Regions from separate parts of the Modestobacter sp. KNN46-3 genome, predicted to be linked through region 2. Evidence: predicted binding sites of a transcription regulator. Region 2 holds the regulator's gene; the other holds the start of a gene.
What was found. Region 2 encodes LexA, which represses DNA repair genes until DNA is damaged. Its sites were predicted from a motif close to TCGAACANNTGTTCGA; they were not measured.
Positions count from the first base shown of each region.

Region 1: a site for LexA is predicted at 2,855-2,870, ahead of G5C62_RS24855 (HNH endonuclease signature motif containing protein). Genes of this name have one in related genera too.

Region 1 covers NZ_JAAKGN010000216.1:517-5,949, reverse strand. Annotated here, with positions in the region: gene G5C62_RS24865 (hypothetical protein) at 83-493, shown strand; gene G5C62_RS24860 (alpha/beta fold hydrolase) at 639-1,508, opposite strand; gene G5C62_RS24855 (HNH endonuclease signature motif containing protein) at 1,641-2,837, opposite strand; gene deoC (deoxyribose-phosphate aldolase) at 3,033-4,043, shown strand; gene G5C62_RS24845 (aldehyde dehydrogenase family protein) at 4,043-5,433, shown strand, end outside.
Region 2 covers NZ_JAAKGN010000073.1:6,685-18,346, reverse strand. Annotated here, with positions in the region: gene G5C62_RS15630 (hypothetical protein) at 1-169, opposite strand, end outside; gene G5C62_RS15625 (MFS transporter) at 242-1,555, opposite strand; gene G5C62_RS15620 (transcriptional regulator) at 1,626-2,186, shown strand; gene hflX (GTPase HflX) at 2,266-3,762, shown strand; gene G5C62_RS15610 (phosphatase PAP2 family protein) at 3,869-4,597, shown strand; gene G5C62_RS15605 (hypothetical protein) at 4,569-5,636, shown strand; gene lexA (transcriptional repressor LexA) at 5,664-6,491, opposite strand; gene G5C62_RS15595 (LysM peptidoglycan-binding domain-containing protein) at 6,761-7,339, shown strand; gene nrdR (transcriptional regulator NrdR) at 7,676-8,275, shown strand; gene G5C62_RS15585 (vitamin B12-dependent ribonucleotide reductase) at 8,406-11,291, shown strand; gene G5C62_RS15580 (TIGR02587 family membrane protein) at 11,449-11,662, shown strand, end outside.

The sequences.
Region 1 (5,433 bases), on a different contig from region 2:
CGTGCCACCACGAACTCATCGCATGCGGACGTCGTGCTCATCGAGTCCGACCCGGTCCCGCCGAGCGGGCAGGCTGAGGGGCATGGCTCGCGGACCACGCACTCCCACCGGCCGTGCACTGGCGGCATTCGGCCTGGTCGCCTTGACCGCCTGGGTCGTCTTCATCGTGATCGAGATCGCCACCGTGCCCGAGCCCGGTGCACCGACGGTGGAGGCACTGGCCACCCAGGCAGCGTCGTCCCTCACCCAGGGGGACGCCGAGGCGCTGCAGGCTCTCCTGGTGGACGACGCCCCCGCTGACTACGCCGAGGAGCTCCTCGCCGGGCTCCCCGCCACCGAGGGCGATCTGGAGGCCGTGGTCCGGGACTCCGGCCGAGGTGACGTCATCGTGGTGCGCGGGCCGGCAGGCAGCGACAGCTGTCTCGCATGGCAGGTGGTCCCCGAGGACGACCGCTACCTCCTCGGCGTCATCCCACCTGTCGACGGCTGCTGACCGGGGACATCTCCGCCACTGGCCAACGCAGGCAGGGACAGACGCCGGGCACCACAGTCGGCGAACGCGCAAGGCCGGTCGCCCCCCGGAAGAGGCGTGCACGACTCCGTGCCGATGCGTCGGGAGGTGGAGCCGGCCGACGCGGTCAGTGCTGGGCGTCGACGCGTCCGGTGTGGACCAGCACGGCGGCGGCCAGGGGCCCCACCACCGCGGATGGCATTGCGTGCCCCATCCCCGGCACGGTCGCGACGGTGGCGCCGGAGATGGCCTCAGCGACGCGATGGGCCGCCGGCGGTGGGTTGATCGGGTCGTTCGGCGCCTCGATGACCAACGTCGGGACGGTCACCCGGGCGAGTTCCGCGCCGCGGGCCAGGCCGGCCTGGTCGGCTCGCGCGTGCGCCGCCGTGTTGTCGTGCCGACCGGCGTGGTCGATGACCTGTTCCTCCATGAGGCGAAACTCCTCGGCGTCGAAGGGGATGCCTGCACCGTTCAGCAGCCGCCAGTGGCCCACCCGCCAGGCGACCTCCGTGTCCCGGTCGCGTGGGTCCGCGAGGTGCTGCCACAGCTCCAGCAGCCGAGGGTCGGTGTCGGTGAAGGCTGCGGGAGCGGCGCCGTCCTGGCCTGCGCCCTCCAACGCTGCCGTTGCGAAGAGGGTGGCCGAGAGCAGGCGGTCCGGGTGGTCGAGCAACAGCAGTTGGACGAGCGTGCCGCCCATCGACATCCCGACCACGTGGGCACGTCCGATGCCGAGCGCGTCCAGGACGGCGACCGCATCATCGGCGAGGTCCCGGACCGCGTACGGCTGGACGTCGAAGGCCCAGGTGGACCGTCCCGTGTCGCGGTGGTCGTAGCGGATGACGCGGTGCCGCTCACCGAGAGCGCGCACGAGGTCGGCCGGCCACGTGAGGCCCGAGGCATTGGCGCCCATGATCAGCAGCAGCGGCGACCCGTCCGGGCAGCCCGTCTCCTCGACCCAGAGCCGGACGTCCGGCGCGACGTCGACGATCCTCTCCACCGGGGCATCCGACCACGGCGCGGAGACCCACCGCGACGGATTTGCCGACCGAGCCGACTCGCACCGCCGCAGGCAGAGCGCACACGTCGTCGACCGCCCCGGAGTCGTGGGACGCCCGACCAGGCCGTCAGGTCAGCAGCGACCGATGAGGATCTCGGTGTCGTCGGGGCGGTAGGTGCGCCATCGCCCGCCGGGATCTCGCTGCACCCGGAACCCGTGATGCACCTTGGTGTGGTGCCGTTCGCACAACAGAGCTGAGTTCTGCAGGTTGGTCTCGCCGCCGTGCAGCCAGTGCACGAGGTGGTGGACGTCGCACCACCAGCTCGGGGCGCCGCAGCCGGCGAACACGCAGGACTCGTCCCGCCGCTCCACGGCCTTGCGCAGGCCCGGGGTGACCACCCGGTGGTCCCGGCCGAGATCGAGGGGCACGCCGTCGGGGCCCATCACGATCCGAGAGATGCTGCCGTCACAAGCCAGGTAGCGGGCCCGCGCCGCGGAGATCGTCGCCCCGAACCCGGTGCTCGCCGCCCCCGGGCCGGTCGCGGGGTCGATCAGGTCGTCCAGGTCGATGCCCACCACCACGTGCGGCTTCACCGTCCGCAGGATCGGCAGATCACCGCTGGCCAACTGGTTGTCACACAACTGCACGAGGGCGTCGGCGTTCTGCTGGGCGCGGGTGCGGTCGTCCCCCTTGGGGCGGTGGGCCTGCACGATCGACTCGATCGCCGCCTGCACCTTCTCCCCACCCACCGCGTCGAGGTCGAAGCGGCCGGTGATCGTGCCGTCGGCGTGCTTGGCGATGCTTAGCCGCCGCCCCTCCGTCGGGTCCGGCTCGGGGCCGTCGGGGTCGAGTGCGTCCTCGAACGCCTGCACCGCAGCGACCAGCGACTGGTGCGGCGACTCGGCCGCCACGCGCGCCCACACCCGGTCGAACGCGGCCAGGTCGATGCCCTGCTCGGCCGCGCGGGCGGCCTCGCCCGGCCCCACCTTCTCGGCCACCACGTTCACCTGCGCCGCAGTCACGGACCCGTCAGCGAACCCGGCCGACAGGGCCGGGAAGTGCTCCAACGCCCGCCCCGACCGCACGATCCGCGAAGCGTCCATCGGCGCCAACCGCGCATGCCCGATCAGCCACGACCGCATGCTCTTCAACCCGTCGTGCTCGGCGGCCTGCATGGCGTCGGCGCGGCGCACCGTGCGGGTCAGCTCCGCGGCGATCCGGTTCTGCACAGCCACCAACTCGGCGACCCGCTCCAGCACACCGCCGTCCGTCAGCCCGTGCAGCTCCTCGGCCGCCAAGGCGTCGAGAGCCGACATCAACTCGCTCACGACACCTCCCGACGTGTTCGAACGTGTGTACGAATACTAACGCCGACGGGAGTCCCGAGCAACACGAATCCCCAGGTCAGGGGCCTGCCCACAGATGCGAGACGCCGCTTGACAGACCGCCCAGCAGAGCCGGAAGAAGGGCGATGGACGCCGCACCGTGTCCGATCCGTCGGAGCCGCAGTGGAGAATGCGCGCATGACCCACGTGCTGGACCCGAACGCGCTGGCCGACACCAGCGGCGGAGCGGGCACCCCGCCCGACCCGTTCGCCGACGTCACCCGCTCGAACGACGCCTTCCGCGCGTTCCTGCACGGCCTGCCCGGCGTCGACCAGGTCGGCGCCGAGGCGCGGGCGAAGGTGCTGGGCACGCGGTCGATCAAGACGACTGCCAAGGCGTGGGCGATCGACACGGCGATCTCGATGGTCGACCTGACCACGCTGGAGGGCGCGGACACCCCCGGGAAGGTCCGCAGCCTGGCCGCCAAGGCCCGCCGCCCCGACCCGACGGACCCGACCTGCCCGGCCGTCGCCGCGGTCTGCGTCTACGGCGACCTGGCCGGCGTGGCCAAGGAGGCCCTGGCCGGCACCGGCATCAACGTCGCCGCGGTCGCCACCGCCTTCCCCAGCGGCCGGGCCAGCCGGGAGGTCAAGCTCGCCGACGTCCGGGACGCCGTGGCGAACGGCGCCGACGAGATCGACATGGTCATCGACCGCGGCGCGTTCCTGACCGGCCGCTACCTCGACGTCTTCGAGGAGATCGTCGCGGTCAAGGAGGCGTGTGCGCGCCAAGGGACGGGCCGAGCCCACCTCAAGGTGATCCTGGAGACCGGCGAGCTGGTCACCCTGGACGCCGTCCGCCGCGCCTCCTGGCTGGCGATGCTGGCCGGCGGCGACTTCATCAAGACCTCCACCGGCAAGGTCTCCCCCGCCGCGACCCTGCCGGTCTGCCTGGTGATGCTGGAGGCCGTCCGCGACTTCCGCGCCGCCACCGGCCGCCAGGTCGGCGTCAAGCCCGCCGGCGGGATCCGGACGACGAAGGACGCCGTCAAGCACATGGTCCTCATCAACGAGACCGTGGGTGCGGACTGGCTGTCCCCCGACTGGTTCCGCTTCGGCGCCTCCAGCCTGCTCAACGACCTGCTCCTGCAGCGCCAGAAGCTCCGCACCGGCCACTACTCCGGCCCCGACCACGTGAGCGTCGACTGATGAGCATCTTCGAGTACGCCCCCGCGCCCGAGTCGCGGTCGATCGTCGACATCCGGCCCAGCTACGGGCTGTTCGTCGACGGCGAGTTCGCCGACGGCACCGGCACGCCCTTCAAGACGGTCAACCCGGCCACCGAGGAGGTGCTGAGCGAGGTCGCCACCGGCAGCGACGCCGACGTCGACCGCGCCGTCCGCGCCGCCCGCCGCGCCTTCACCCGGGTGTGGGGCCCGATGCGCCCGGCCGACCGCGGCAAGTACCTGTTCCGCATCGCCCGGCTGCTGCAGGAGCGGGCCCGGGAGTTCGCCGTCCTGGAGACGCTGGACAACGGCAAGCCGATCCGGGAGAGCCGGGACGTCGACGTCCCGCTGGCCGCGGCGCACTTCTTCTACCACGCAGGTTGGGCCGACAAGCTCGAGCACGCGGGCCTCGGCCCGGCCCCGCGCCCGCTGGGTGTGGCCGGACAGGTCATCCCGTGGAACTTCCCGCTGCTGATGCTGGCGTGGAAGGTCGCCCCGGCGCTGGCCACCGGCAACACCGTCGTCCTCAAGCCTGCTGAGACCACCCCGCTGACGGCGCTGCTGTTCGCCGAGATCTGCCAGCAGGCCGACCTGCCCCCGGGCGTGGTCAACATCGTGACCGGCGCCGGGGAGACCGGGCGCGCGGTGATCAGCCACCCGGACGTCGACAAGGTCGCCTTCACCGGCTCGACCGAGGTGGGCCGCGCCATCGCCCGCGCGGTCGCCGGCACCGAGAAGCGGCTGACCCTGGAGCTGGGCGGCAAGGCGGCGAACATCGTCTTCGACGACGCCCCGATCGACCAGGCCGTCGAGGGCATCGTCCGCGGCATCTTCTTCAACCAGGGCCACGTGTGCTGCGCCGGCTCCCGGCTGCTGGTGCAGGAGTCGGTGCACGACGACGTCGTCGCCTCGCTGCAGCGGCGGATCGGCACGCTGCGGGTCGGTGACCCGATGGACAAGAACACCGACCTGGGCGCGATCAACTCGGCCGAGCAACTGGCCCGCATCCGCGAGCTGACCGCGTACGGGGAGACCGAGGGCGCGACCTGCTGGCAGCCCGAGGGTGACCTGCCCGACCGCGGCTTCTGGTTCAAGCCGACCGTCTTCACCGACGTCTCCCCCGCCCACCGGATCGCCCGCGACGAGGTGTTCGGCCCGGTCCTCTCGGTGATGACCTTCCGCACCCCCGACGAGGCGGTCGCGAAGGCGAACAACAGCACCTACGGGCTCTCCGCCGGTGTCTGGTCGGAGAAGGGCTCCCGGATCCTGAAGATCACCGACCAGCTGCGCGCCGGCGTCGTGTGGGCCAACACGTTCAACGAGCTCGACCCCACCTCGCCGTTCGGCGGCTACAAGCAGTCCGGCTACGGCCG
Region 2 (11,662 bases):
CCGGGTCGTCGGTGGGCGCCTCGGGCTTGTCGCCCGGCCCGACGTTCCCGGTGCCACGGGGCTCCCCGCGGCCGGTGTCCTGGTCCGCGCCACCGAAGACGTTGCGCGGCGGGTCGAGGCCGGCGGGGTCGCGGCCTGGGTCGTCGAGCTCCTCGTCAGGGCTGGTCATCGTCGTCCTCTCGAGCGGTGGACCGTGCCCCGCCGCCCTACCCGTCGCCCGGCCGGCCAACCCGTCGGCTGCTCAGCCGGACCGCTCCGGGTCGTTGCCGGCGGTCGGCGCCCGCGCCTCCGGCACCGTCGTCACCCCGCCGGCCGGGGCGTCCGGGCCGTCGGGCAGGTCACGCATCCGCAGCAGGGGGCTCGCCACCACCCAGCCGGCCGCGAGCAGCTGACCGGCCGCAGCGATCCACAGCGTCGGCAGCACGCCGAGCCAGGTGCCCAGGACGCCGCCGAGCAGCCCGCCCAGCGGCATGGTGCCGAAGACCAGGAAGCGCACCGAGGCGTTCATCCGGCCCAGCAGAGCGGGCGGGCACAGTCGCTGCCGGAAGCTGACCTGGGTGATGTTGTAGACCACCACCGCCCAGCTGAAGCCGAACTGGCCGAGGGGCAGCAGGATCAGCGGGGCGCCGGTGGCGGCCAGCGGCGTGAGCGCGGTGAACGGCACCATCACCATGACCGCCAGCGGGATCGCCCGGCCCTCGCCGACGGTGCGGGCGAAGCGCGCGGCCGTCGCCGCGCCGACCAGGCCGCCCACGGCGCCGGCGGAGAAGACGAGACCCAGCACGCTCTCGGACAGCTCGAGCCGGCGCAGCGCGTAGAGCACCAGCAGGGTCGTGGTGATCGTGGAGAACAGGTTCGACGTGCCGGTGCAGGCGACGATCCGGCGGAGCAGCGGCTGGCGGACGACGAAGGACAGCCCCTCGGCGATCTCGGTGCGCAGCGGCCGCCGGCCGGCCCGGTCGGGGACGGCGTCCGGGCGCTGGACCCGGCTGAGGAAGAACGCGGAGAGCAGGAAGGACGCCGCGTCCAGGGCGATGACCATCGGCGCGCTGAGCACCCGGAGCAGCACGCCGGTGATGCCGGGCCCGGCGACCTGGGCGACGGCCCGGCTGGCCTCCAGCTTGCCGTTGCCGTCGACCAGCTGGTCGCGGTCGACCAGGGCGGGCAGGTAGCTCTGGTAGGCGACGTCGAAGAAGACGGTCGCCGTGCCGGTCGCCGCCGCGACGACGAACAGCTGCCCGAGGGTGAGGACGTCGAGGAGGTACGCGACCGGCAGGGTCGCCAGCACCGCCGCCCGCACCAGGTCGGCGGTGACCAGCACCCGACGGCGCCGCCAGCGGTCGACCCAGGCACCGGCCGGGAGCCCGATGAGCAGGAAGGCGGCGGTCTCCAGGGCGGTCAGGACGCCCATCTCCAGCGGCGTCGCCTCCAGCAGCGAGACCGCCAGCACCGGCAGGGCCAGCAGGGTCACCTGGGTGCCCACTTGACTGACCGTCTCCGCGGCCCACAGCTGACGGAAGTCGTGGTGCCGCAGCAGGCTCCGGTCGCGGGTCACCGGCGCAGCCTCCCGCCACTGATCGGGGGAAGTCAATCACTGAGCCGTGTCGACGTCCTACGCTGCCGGGATGGACGAGCCGGAGGCCGGTGCGGGCGAGGCGGTGGCCGGTGCGGGGGCGCGGCGGTTCGCCGGGGAACGCCGACCGGCCACCGACGCCGAGGCGCGCGCCCTGGCCTCCGCCGTCCGGCTGCGGATCCTGCGGCTGTGCCTGGACGAGGCGCTGACCAACAAGGAGCTCGCCGCCCGGCTGGGCCGCAACCCGGCCACCGTGCTGCACCACGTCCGCACCCTCGTCGACACCGGCTTCCTGGTCGCCGAGAGCGCGCGGCGGGGCGCGCGGGGCGCCCGGGAGGTGCCCTACCGGGCGACCGGGAAGAGCTGGCTGATGGACCTCGAGGGCCGGCCGGCCCCGGCGCGGGACCCGCTGCTGGCGGCCTTCCTGGCCGAGGTCGCCGCAGTGGGGGAGAAGCGGCTGTCCAGCAGCCGGCTGGGTCTGCGGCTGGGCCCACCGGAGCTGGCGGAGTTCCGGGAGCGGCTGTACGGGTTGCTGGACGAGTACGCCACCCGACCGGCGGACCCGGACGCGGAGCGCTGGTCGCTGTACCTCGGGATGCATCCGGAGGCCTGAGGTGTTGTACCGGGCGATGACAACAAGTGATGTGACAAGTCGGTCGCCCCACGAGCAGGGGCGTGCCACGCTGGAGACGATGACGACAGCCCAGAACCGCGCGATCCTCGACCAGGCAGAGGCCCGGGCCGACAAGGCGCGCGCCAGTATGCCCGACACCAAGCCGGCACCGGCCGGTCAGTGGGACGCCGATGACGACACCACCGGCTCCTACGTCAAGGAGGAGCGCGGCGCACTGCGTCGGGTCGCGGGCCTCGGCACCGAGCTCACCGACGTCACCGAGGTCGAGTACCGGCAGCTCCGCCTCGAGCGGGTCGTCCTGGTCGGCGTCTGGACCGAGGGGACGGCGGCGGACGCGCAGCGCTCGCTGACCGAGCTCGCCGCGCTCGCCGAGACCGCCGGTTCCCAGGTGCTCGACGCGCTGATGCAGCGCCGGGACAAGCCGGACCCGGCCACCTACGTCGGCTCGGGCAAGGCCGCCGAGCTGCGCGAGGTCGTCGCCGCCACCGGCGCGGACACCGTGATCTGCGACGGGGAGCTGGCCCCCGGCCAGCTCAACCAGCTGGAGAAGGTGCTCAAGGTCAAGGTGGTCGACCGGACCGCCCTGATCCTGGACATCTTCGCCCAGCACGCCACCAGCCGAGAGGGCAAGGCCCAGGTCGAGCTGGCCCAGATGCAGTACATGCTGCCCCGGCTGCGTGGCTGGGGTGAGTCGCTGAGCCGGCAGGCCGGTGGCCGGGTCGCCGGCGGTGGCGGCATCGGCACCCGTGGTCCGGGTGAGACGAAGATCGAGACCGACCGGCGCCGGATCCGCTCTCGGGTGAGCAAGCTCCGCAAGGAGATCGCCGGCATGGCGACCGCCCGGACGACGCAGCGCAACTCCCGCGACCGCAACGCGACGCCGAGCGTCGCGATCGCCGGCTACACGAACGCCGGCAAGTCCAGCCTGCTCAACCAGCTCACCGGGGCCGGCGTGCTGGTCCAGGACGCACTGTTCGCCACCCTGGACCCGACGGTCCGCCGCGCGCAGACGCCCGAGGGGCGCGAGTACACGATGACCGACACCGTCGGCTTCGTGCGCCACCTGCCGCACCAGTTGGTCGACGCGTTCCGCTCCACGCTGGAGGAGGTGGCCGACGCCGACCTGCTCGTGCACGTCGTCGACGGTTCCGACTCCGACCCGCTGGGGCAGATCGACGCCGTGCACACGGTGCTCAACGAGATCGACGCGTCCGCCGTCCCGGAGCTGATCGTCGTGAACAAGGTCGACGCCATGACCGAGGAGGACATGCTGGCGCTGCGCCAGGCGCTCCCCGGGGCGATGTGGGTCTCGGCCCGGACGGGCGAGGGCATCGAGGCGCTGCGCGACGTGATCGCCCAGCGGCTCCCGCACCCGCACATCGACGTCGAGGTGCTCGTGCCCTACGACCGGGGCGACCTGGTCGCCCGGGTGCACCGGGACGGCGAGGTCGTCGAGGAGGCGCACGAGGCCGCCGGGACCCGGCTGACCGCGCGCGTCGACGCCGGCCTGGCGGCCCAGCTCGACGGTTTCGCCGCGCCGGCCACCGAGGACTGACCGAGGGCCCCGCTGCCGCTCGCACGCTCGTGCCGGGCTCCTGCAGCGGGGCCAGCGGACAGCCCGGCGGATCACGAGCAGGTCACGGCCCCGGTACCGTGACGCGGTGACCAGGGGATCGGTGGACCGGACGGCGACCGCTGCCGATCGACCGGTCGCACCGGTGGTGGGGGTGGGTCGGCCGCCGTGGTGGCTGCTCCTCCTCGCCGCCCTCGTCACCGTCGGGGTCACCGTCAACCTGCTCAGCCGCGGGTGGCTGGAACGGATGGACCTGCGGGTCTCCGAGGTGACCAGTGTGTGGGCGCTGCGGGACTCGTGGGCCTACTGGCCGATCTGGGTCGTCACCCAGATCGGCGGGCGGGTGACGATCCTGGTCGTGCTGGCCGGGCTGGTCGGTTGGCTGGCCGTGCGCCAGCGGACGCTGGTGCCGCTCGTCCGCGTGGTCGTCGCGTTGGCCCTGCTCACCACCGTGGTCTACGCGTTCAAGTGGGGCACCGGTCGCACGGCCCCGGCCTTCCCCGGGTCGTTCTTCCACGCGGACGGGGCCAGCTACCCCTCGGGGCACGTGGCGAACGCCGTCCTCATGTGGGGGGTGGCCCGGTGGCAGGCCGTCGAGTTCGGCCTGCCCGCGGGCGTGCAGCGGGCCACCTGGCTGCTCGGCGTGCTGGGGCCGGTGGCGACGGGTGTGGCCATGGTGGCGCTGGACTTCCACTGGGTCACCGATGCGGTGGTCGGGCTCTCGGTCGGACTGCTGCTGTTGGGCGTGGTTCACGCACTCGACGCTGTCGCGATGTCACGCTGGGTTCGTGCCAGAGTCGGCCGACCCCAGGCGTAGCCGCGCCCCCCGCCGCAGGACGGCCGGCGCGGTCCTCTGTGCGCCCGTCGGCCTGCTGGTCGCGCTGCTGCCCACCGGGTCGGCGGCCGCCGACGACGTGGCCGCCCCGTACGGCGAGCCGACCACCCGGTGCGAGATCACCGACCCGCGGCTCCCGGAGCTCTCCGGCCTGGCCAGCGCCGGGGAGTCGATGCTCGCGATGAACGACGGCGGCGACCGCGCCGAGGTGCTGGTGCTCGACGGGGCCTGTGCGGTGGGGGAGGTGCGCACGGCGGAGGTCGACCCGTACGACCCCGAGGACCTCGCCCTCGCCGCTGACGGGACCATCTGGCTCGCCGACATCGGGGACAACGCGCAGAGCCGGGAGACGGTGGCGCTGATCGGTCTGCGCCCCGACGGGACCACCGTGCTGACCAGGCTCACCTACCCCGACGGTGCGCACGACGCGGAGGCGCTCCTGCTCGCGCCCGACGGCACCCCGTACCTGGTGACCAAGGAGGTGCTGGGCGCGAGCTCCGTGTACCGCCCCGATGCGCCCCTCGCCGACGGAGCCACCGTGCCGATGAGCGAGGTGGCGGCGCTCGGGTTCACGTTGACCGGCACCCCGGGCGGCCCGGTGGGTCGGGCCGGCCAGTTGCTGGTCACCGGTGGCGCCGTGTCCGCGGACGGCTCGCGGATCGCCCTGCGGACCTACACCGACGCCTATGTCTGGCCGCTGAGCGGCTCGGACGTCGCCGGTGCGTTGGCCGGGCCCCCGGTGCGGGTGCCGTTGCCGGAGGCTCCGCAGGGTGAGGCCATCGCCTTCGCGGCGAACGACCGGGACCTGCTCGTCGCCGGCGAGGGGCTCCCTGCGGTGGTCACCCAGGTGTCGGCCACCGGTGACCTGACGGGGGCGGCCCCGGCGGAGCCCACCGAGGCTGCCGCCGGGTCGCTGGCGACCGCCGGTGGGGTCGAGCCGCTGACCGCCGGTCTCGTCGCCGCGGCCGTGGCCACCGTGCTCGTGTGGGTCGGCGGCAAGCTCCGGCGGCGCCCGGCCTGAGCACGAGCCCGGCGCCGCTGCCCGAGGTCAGACCCGGCGGAGCACGGTGACGACCCGGCCGAGGACCGTCGCGTCGTCGCCCGGGATGGGCTCGTACGCGGCGTTGTGTGGCATCAGCCACACGTGCCCGTCGCGCCGCTTGTAGGTCTTCACCGTCGCCTCGCCGTCGATCATCGCGGCGACGATCTCGCCGTTCTCCGCGGTCGGCTGCTGCCGGACGACGACCCAGTCGCCGTCGCAGATCGCCGCGTCGACCATCGAGTCGCCCGCGACCTTCAGCATGAACAGGGTGCCCTCGCCGACCAGCTCGCGGGGGAGGGGGAAGACGTCTTCGACCGCCTGCTCGGCCAGGACCGGACCACCGGCGGCGATCCGGCCGACGAGGGGCACGTACGTGGGTCGGGGGGCGGAGGCGTCGTCGACGCCACTGGCTGCGCCGGACCCGGCCAGTGCCTCGGCCGCGGTCTCGTTCGTCGTCGTCGCGGTGCCGTCGCCGGGGAGGCGCACGTCGAGTGCGCGCGGCCGGTTCGGGTCACGGCGCAGCCAGCCCTTGCGCTGCAGCACCGACAACTGGTGGGCCACGGACGAGGCGGAGGAGAGGCCGACCGCCTCGCCGATCTCGCGGACCGAGGGCGGGTAGCCGCGACGCTCGATCGAGTCACGGATGACCTCGAGCACCCGGCGCTGCCGCTGGGTCAGGCCGTCGCCGTCGGCGGCCCGGTCGGGGAACTCCCGCACCGCCGCACCCGCTCCCGCCGCAGCGGTGGGCGCTGCGCCGTCGGCTGATGCCGTGCCGGACGCTCCACGCCGCGAAGGGCTCTTGCCGCCGCGCGCCTTCGGGCCGTCGACCGCCATGTGTCCTCCTCGTCCGGCTGCCTCGGCAGCAGTCCCCGGTGGCGCCCTGCCGTACCGACGGCCGTGTCGCCACGGCGAGCCGGGACCGCGGACGCCGTCCTCGATCGCCTCGGAACCGTATCGCCTCCGGCCGCTCCGTTCAAACAGGTGTTCGAAGAAGTCGCCGTGTCGGCGTGTTCCTGTCGGTGGCGTGCGGTAGACATCGCCCAGACGTTCCGTTCGAACGTCTGTTCGACAACCCGGTACCGCGAGACCCCTGGAGCACCCCGATGGCCAGTCCGCAGCTCGAGCTCCCCGTGGCCGCCCCGGCCTCGATGGCGGTCGTGCTCCCGTTCCCGGGGGCGCGTCAGGTGGCGCGCTCGCCCCGGTCCGTGGTGCACGGTCAGCCTGCACCCCTGCCCCGGGTGGCTCGTCCGGCGGCGGGCCGGCGAGGCGCCGGGCAGCCCGACGTGCGCCCTGGTCGACTGGTCGGCGTCGCGGGCGGGGCTGGGGTGGGCGGCGCGGGCTGCGCGAGGCGCACGGGAGCGGTCGGCGGTGCCGTCGCCCCCGGTGCGCAAGCGCCGTTGCGGCTGACCCGGCGCGGGCGGCGAGTGGTCGCCGGGCTGTCCATCGCCTTCGGGGTGTCCGTCGCCGCGGTGACGTTCGCCGCCGAGTCCGGCGGCCCCGGCGGCGGCCTGGAGCTGGCCGGTTCGACGACGGTCGTCGTCCAGTCCGGGGACACCCTGTGGTCGATCGCCGGCGAGATCGCCCCGGAGGAGGACCGGCGTGCCGTCGTCGACGCGCTCCTCGACGTGAACGGGCTCTCCGACGTCGACCTCGTGCCCGGCCAGGTGCTCGAGCTGCCCTGACCGGCGGCGCGCTGGGGCACGCCCCGGTGTGAAGGGCCCGTCAGAGGCCCTGGTGGTTGTGGCGGGAGGGGCTCCGAGGGGCGCCCGGGTCAGATGCGGAAGACGACACGCTCGCCAGGGCTTGCACACCTGTAGGGGTGGTCGTACGGTTCCACCACAACATCTAGTAGTTACAGAGCTGTAAGCCATCCACAGCCGTTCCACACGTTGTCCCCGGCGCATCCACCGGATGTCCCCGGCGCAGTCCACAGCACGGCCATCGGGTCAGGGCCCGGTCACGGTGTCACGACGCCGCGGCGAGACCTCGCGCGACACCTCGGGAAGGAGGAGATCGACATGCGCTGTCCCTTCTGCCACAACCCCGACAGCCGGGTCATCGACTCGCGGGAGACCGACGAGGGGGCGACCACCCGCCGTCGACGCTCCTGCCCGGGCTGCGGCCGCCGCTTCACCACCGTGGAGGAGGCCGTCCTCGCCGTCGTCAAGCGCAGCGGCGTGAGCGAGCCCTTCGCCCGCGGCAAGGTCGTCGCCGGGGTGCGGCGGGCCTGCCAAGGGCGGCCGGTCGACGAGCACCAGCTGGCCCTGCTGGCCCAGCAGGTCGAGGACGCGGTGCGGGCCACCGGCTGCGCCGAGATCCCCAGCCACGAGGTCGGTCTGGCCATCCTCGGTCCGCTGCGCGACCTCGACGAGGTCGCCTACCTCCGCTTCGCCAGCGTCTACCGCAGCTTCTCCTCGGTCGCCGACTTCGAGAAGGAGATCGCCGAGCTGCGCGCCGCACCGGCCCGGAGCACTCCCCGTGCCGGTGACGCGCCAGCCGTCGAGCGCGACGCCGTCGACGGCGACCAGGAGACCTCCGCGACCGAGAGCCCCGCGACCGGGACCGCCACCCGCCGGCGAGCCACCGAGCGGCCGCGACCGGCCGACACCGGCCCATGAGAACTGTCCGACCCCTCCGCTAGACAGGTCTCGACGAGGAGACCGCACGACCCGGCTCCGGCACCCGCCGGCTTCCCCAGCCGCTCCGCCCGCACCACCGCACCAGTCCGACCCAGGGAGCCCTCGCACGATGACCGAGACAGCCGACCGCCTCACCACCAGCCGGAACCGCCGCACCGCCAAGGCCCCCAGCCGGGGGAAGGGCCTGAAGGTCAAGCGCGTGTTCACCACCGCGGGGGTGCACCCCTACGACGAGGTCGTGTGGGAGCGCCGCGACGTCGTCATGACCAACTGGCGGGACGGCTCGATCAACTTCGAGCAGCGCGGGGTCGAGTTCCCGGCCGAGTGGAGCATCAACGCCACCAACATCGTCACCACCAAGTACTTCCGGGGCGCGGTCGGCAGCTCCCAGCGCGAGACGAGCCTGCGGCAGCTCATCGACCGGGTCGTCCTGACCTACGGCGCGGCCGGGCGTGAGCACGACTACTTCGCCAGCGAGGGCGACGCCGAGGTCTTCGAGCACGAGCTGACCTGGATGCTGCTGCACCAGGTGTTCAGCTTCAACTCGCCCGTCTGGTTCAACGTGGGCACGGCCTCCCCGCAGCAGGTCAGCGCCTGCTTCATCCTGGCCGTCGACGACACGATGGACTCGATCCTGAACTGGTACCGGGAAGAGGGCCTGATCTTCAAGGGCGGCTCCGGCGCCGGGCTCAACCTCTCCCGCATCCGCTCCTCCAAGGAGCTGCTCTCCTCCGGCGGCACGGCCTCCGGGCCGGTCTCCTTCATGCGCGGGGCCGACGCCTCCGCGGGCACGATCAAGTCCGGTGGCGCCACCCGCCGCGCGGCGAAGATGGTCGTCCTCGACATCGACCACCCCGACATCGAGGAGTTCATCGAGACCAAGGCGCGCGAGGAGGACAAGATCCGCGCGCTGCGGGACGCCGGGTACGACATGGACCTGGGCGGCAAGGACATCACCAGCGTCCAGTACCAGAACGCCAACAACTCCGTCCGGGTCAACGACGAGTTCATGCGCGCGGTCGAGGAGGGCACCGACTTCGGGCTGCGGGCCCGCGGCGACGGCTCGGTGATCGAGACCGTCGACGCCCGTGAGCTGTTCGGCAAGGTCACCAAGGCGGCCTGGGAGTGTGCTGACCCGGGCATCCAGTACGACGACACCATCAACGACTGGCACACCAACCCCGAGACGGGGCGGATCAACGCCTCGAACCCGTGCTCGGAGTACATGAGCCTCGACAACAGCTCGTGCAACCTGGCGTCGCTGAACCTCATGAAGTTCCTCAAGGACGACGGCACGTTCGACTCCAAGAACTTCGTGAAGGCCGTCGAGCTGATCATCACCGCGATGGACATCTCGATCTGCTTCGCCGACTTCCCGACCGCCCCGATCGGTGAGACCACCCGGGCCTACCGCCAGCTGGGCATCGGCTACGCCAACCTCGGCGCGATGCTCATGGCCACCGGTCACGCCTACGACTCCCGCGGCGGGCAGTCGCTGGCCGCCGCCATCACCTCGCTGATGACCGGTACCGCCTACCGTCGCTCGGCCGAGCTGGCCGGGGTCGTCGGTGCCTACGACGGCTACGCCCGCAACGCCGACGCCCATGCCCGGGTCATGCGCAAGCACGCTGCCGCCAACGACGCGATCCGCCCGGTCGGCGCCGACGATGCCGACGTGCTCAAGGCCGCGACCGCCGAGTGGCAGGAGTGCCTGGCGATCGGCACCGAGAACGGCTGGCGCAACGCGCAGGCCTCCGTGCTGGCCCCCACCGGCACGATCGGCTTCATGATGGACTGCGACACGACCGGCATCGAGCCGGACTTCTCGCTGGTCAAGTTCAAGAAGCTGGTCGGCGGCGGCTCCATGCAGATCGTCAACCAGACGGTGCCGCGGGCGCTGAAGAGCCTGGGCTACCAGGACGAGCAGGTCGAGGCGATCGTCGAGTACATCGCCGAGCACGGCCACGTCGTCGACGCCCCGAGCCTGCGCCCGGAGCACTACGAGGTGTTCGACTGCGCGATGGGCGAGCGGTCCATCTCCCCGATGGGCCACGTGCGCATGATGGCCGCGGTGCAGCCGTTCATCTCCGGCGCGATCAGCAAGACGGTGAACATGCCGGAGTCGGCGACCGTCGAGGAGGTCGCGGACATCTACTTCCAGGGCTGGAAGATGGGCATCAAGGCGCTGGCCATCTACCGCGACAACTGCAAGGTCGGTCAGCCGCTGTCCGGTGGCAAGGGCAAGAACGACGGCACCAAGGACGAGGCTCCGATCGCGGAGGCCGCCCCGGCCACCGCGCTGGCGCACCCGGTGCGCAAGCGGCTGCCGAAGAAGCGGACCAGCGTCACCACGTCGTTCAGCGTCGCCGGTGCCGAGGGCTACATGACCGCCGGGATGTACGAGGACGGCAGCCTGGGTGAGGTCTTCCTCAAGCTCGGCAAGCAGGGCTCGACCCTGGCCGGCGTGATGGACGCCTTCTCGATCGGGATCTCCCTGGCCCTGCAGCACGGGGTGCCGCTGGAGACCTACATCCAGAAGTTCACCAACATGCGGTTCGAGCCGGCCGGCATGACCGACGACCCGGACATCCGGATCGCCCAGTCGGTGATGGACTACATCTTCCGTCGCCTGGCGCTGGACCACCTGCCGGTGGAGAAGCGCGCCAACCTGGGCATCTTCACCGCCGAGGAGCGCTCGGCCCAGGTCGCCGGCTCCTACGGCACCTCGGCCTCGACCCCGGCGGTCGAGGAGGACGACGTCGACCTGGAGCAGCTGCGCGGCTCCGCGCCGATCGAGACCGCCAAGGTGGAGGAGAAGGTCACCCCGGCCGGCCCGACCTCGATCAAGGAGGCCCACTCCTCGGCCGAGCTGCTCGAGCTGGTCACCGGCACCGCCACCGACGCGCCGCTGTGCATGACCTGCGGCACGAAGATGCGCCCCGCCGGCAGCTGCTATGTCTGCGAGGGCTGCGGCTCCACCAGCGGCTGCAGCTGACCCCTGACCCGGGCAGCCCCCTCACCGGGGGTGCCCGGGCCGGTTCGATCGAGTGAGGCCCCGCACGGAGTGATCCGTGCGGGGCCTTGCCGTCTCCGGGCACAGCGCGGCCGTCCCCCCAGGTCGCGTCCTGGGTGTCGCCCTCTAGGTTGGCCGGGTGGCGGATCGGGGCGACCAGGCGGCGCCACCCCGGACCGAGGGCGGGCACCTGCTCGCCCAGAGCAGCGGGCGAGCGTTCGGCGGTGCGCTGCTGTTCGCCCTCCCCCTGCTGATGACCATGGAGATCTGGCAGCTGGGCCTGTCCATCCCGAGGTACCGCCTCGGCCTGCTCATGGCGGCGACCGTGCTGCTCGTCGTCTTCCTCTCCCAGC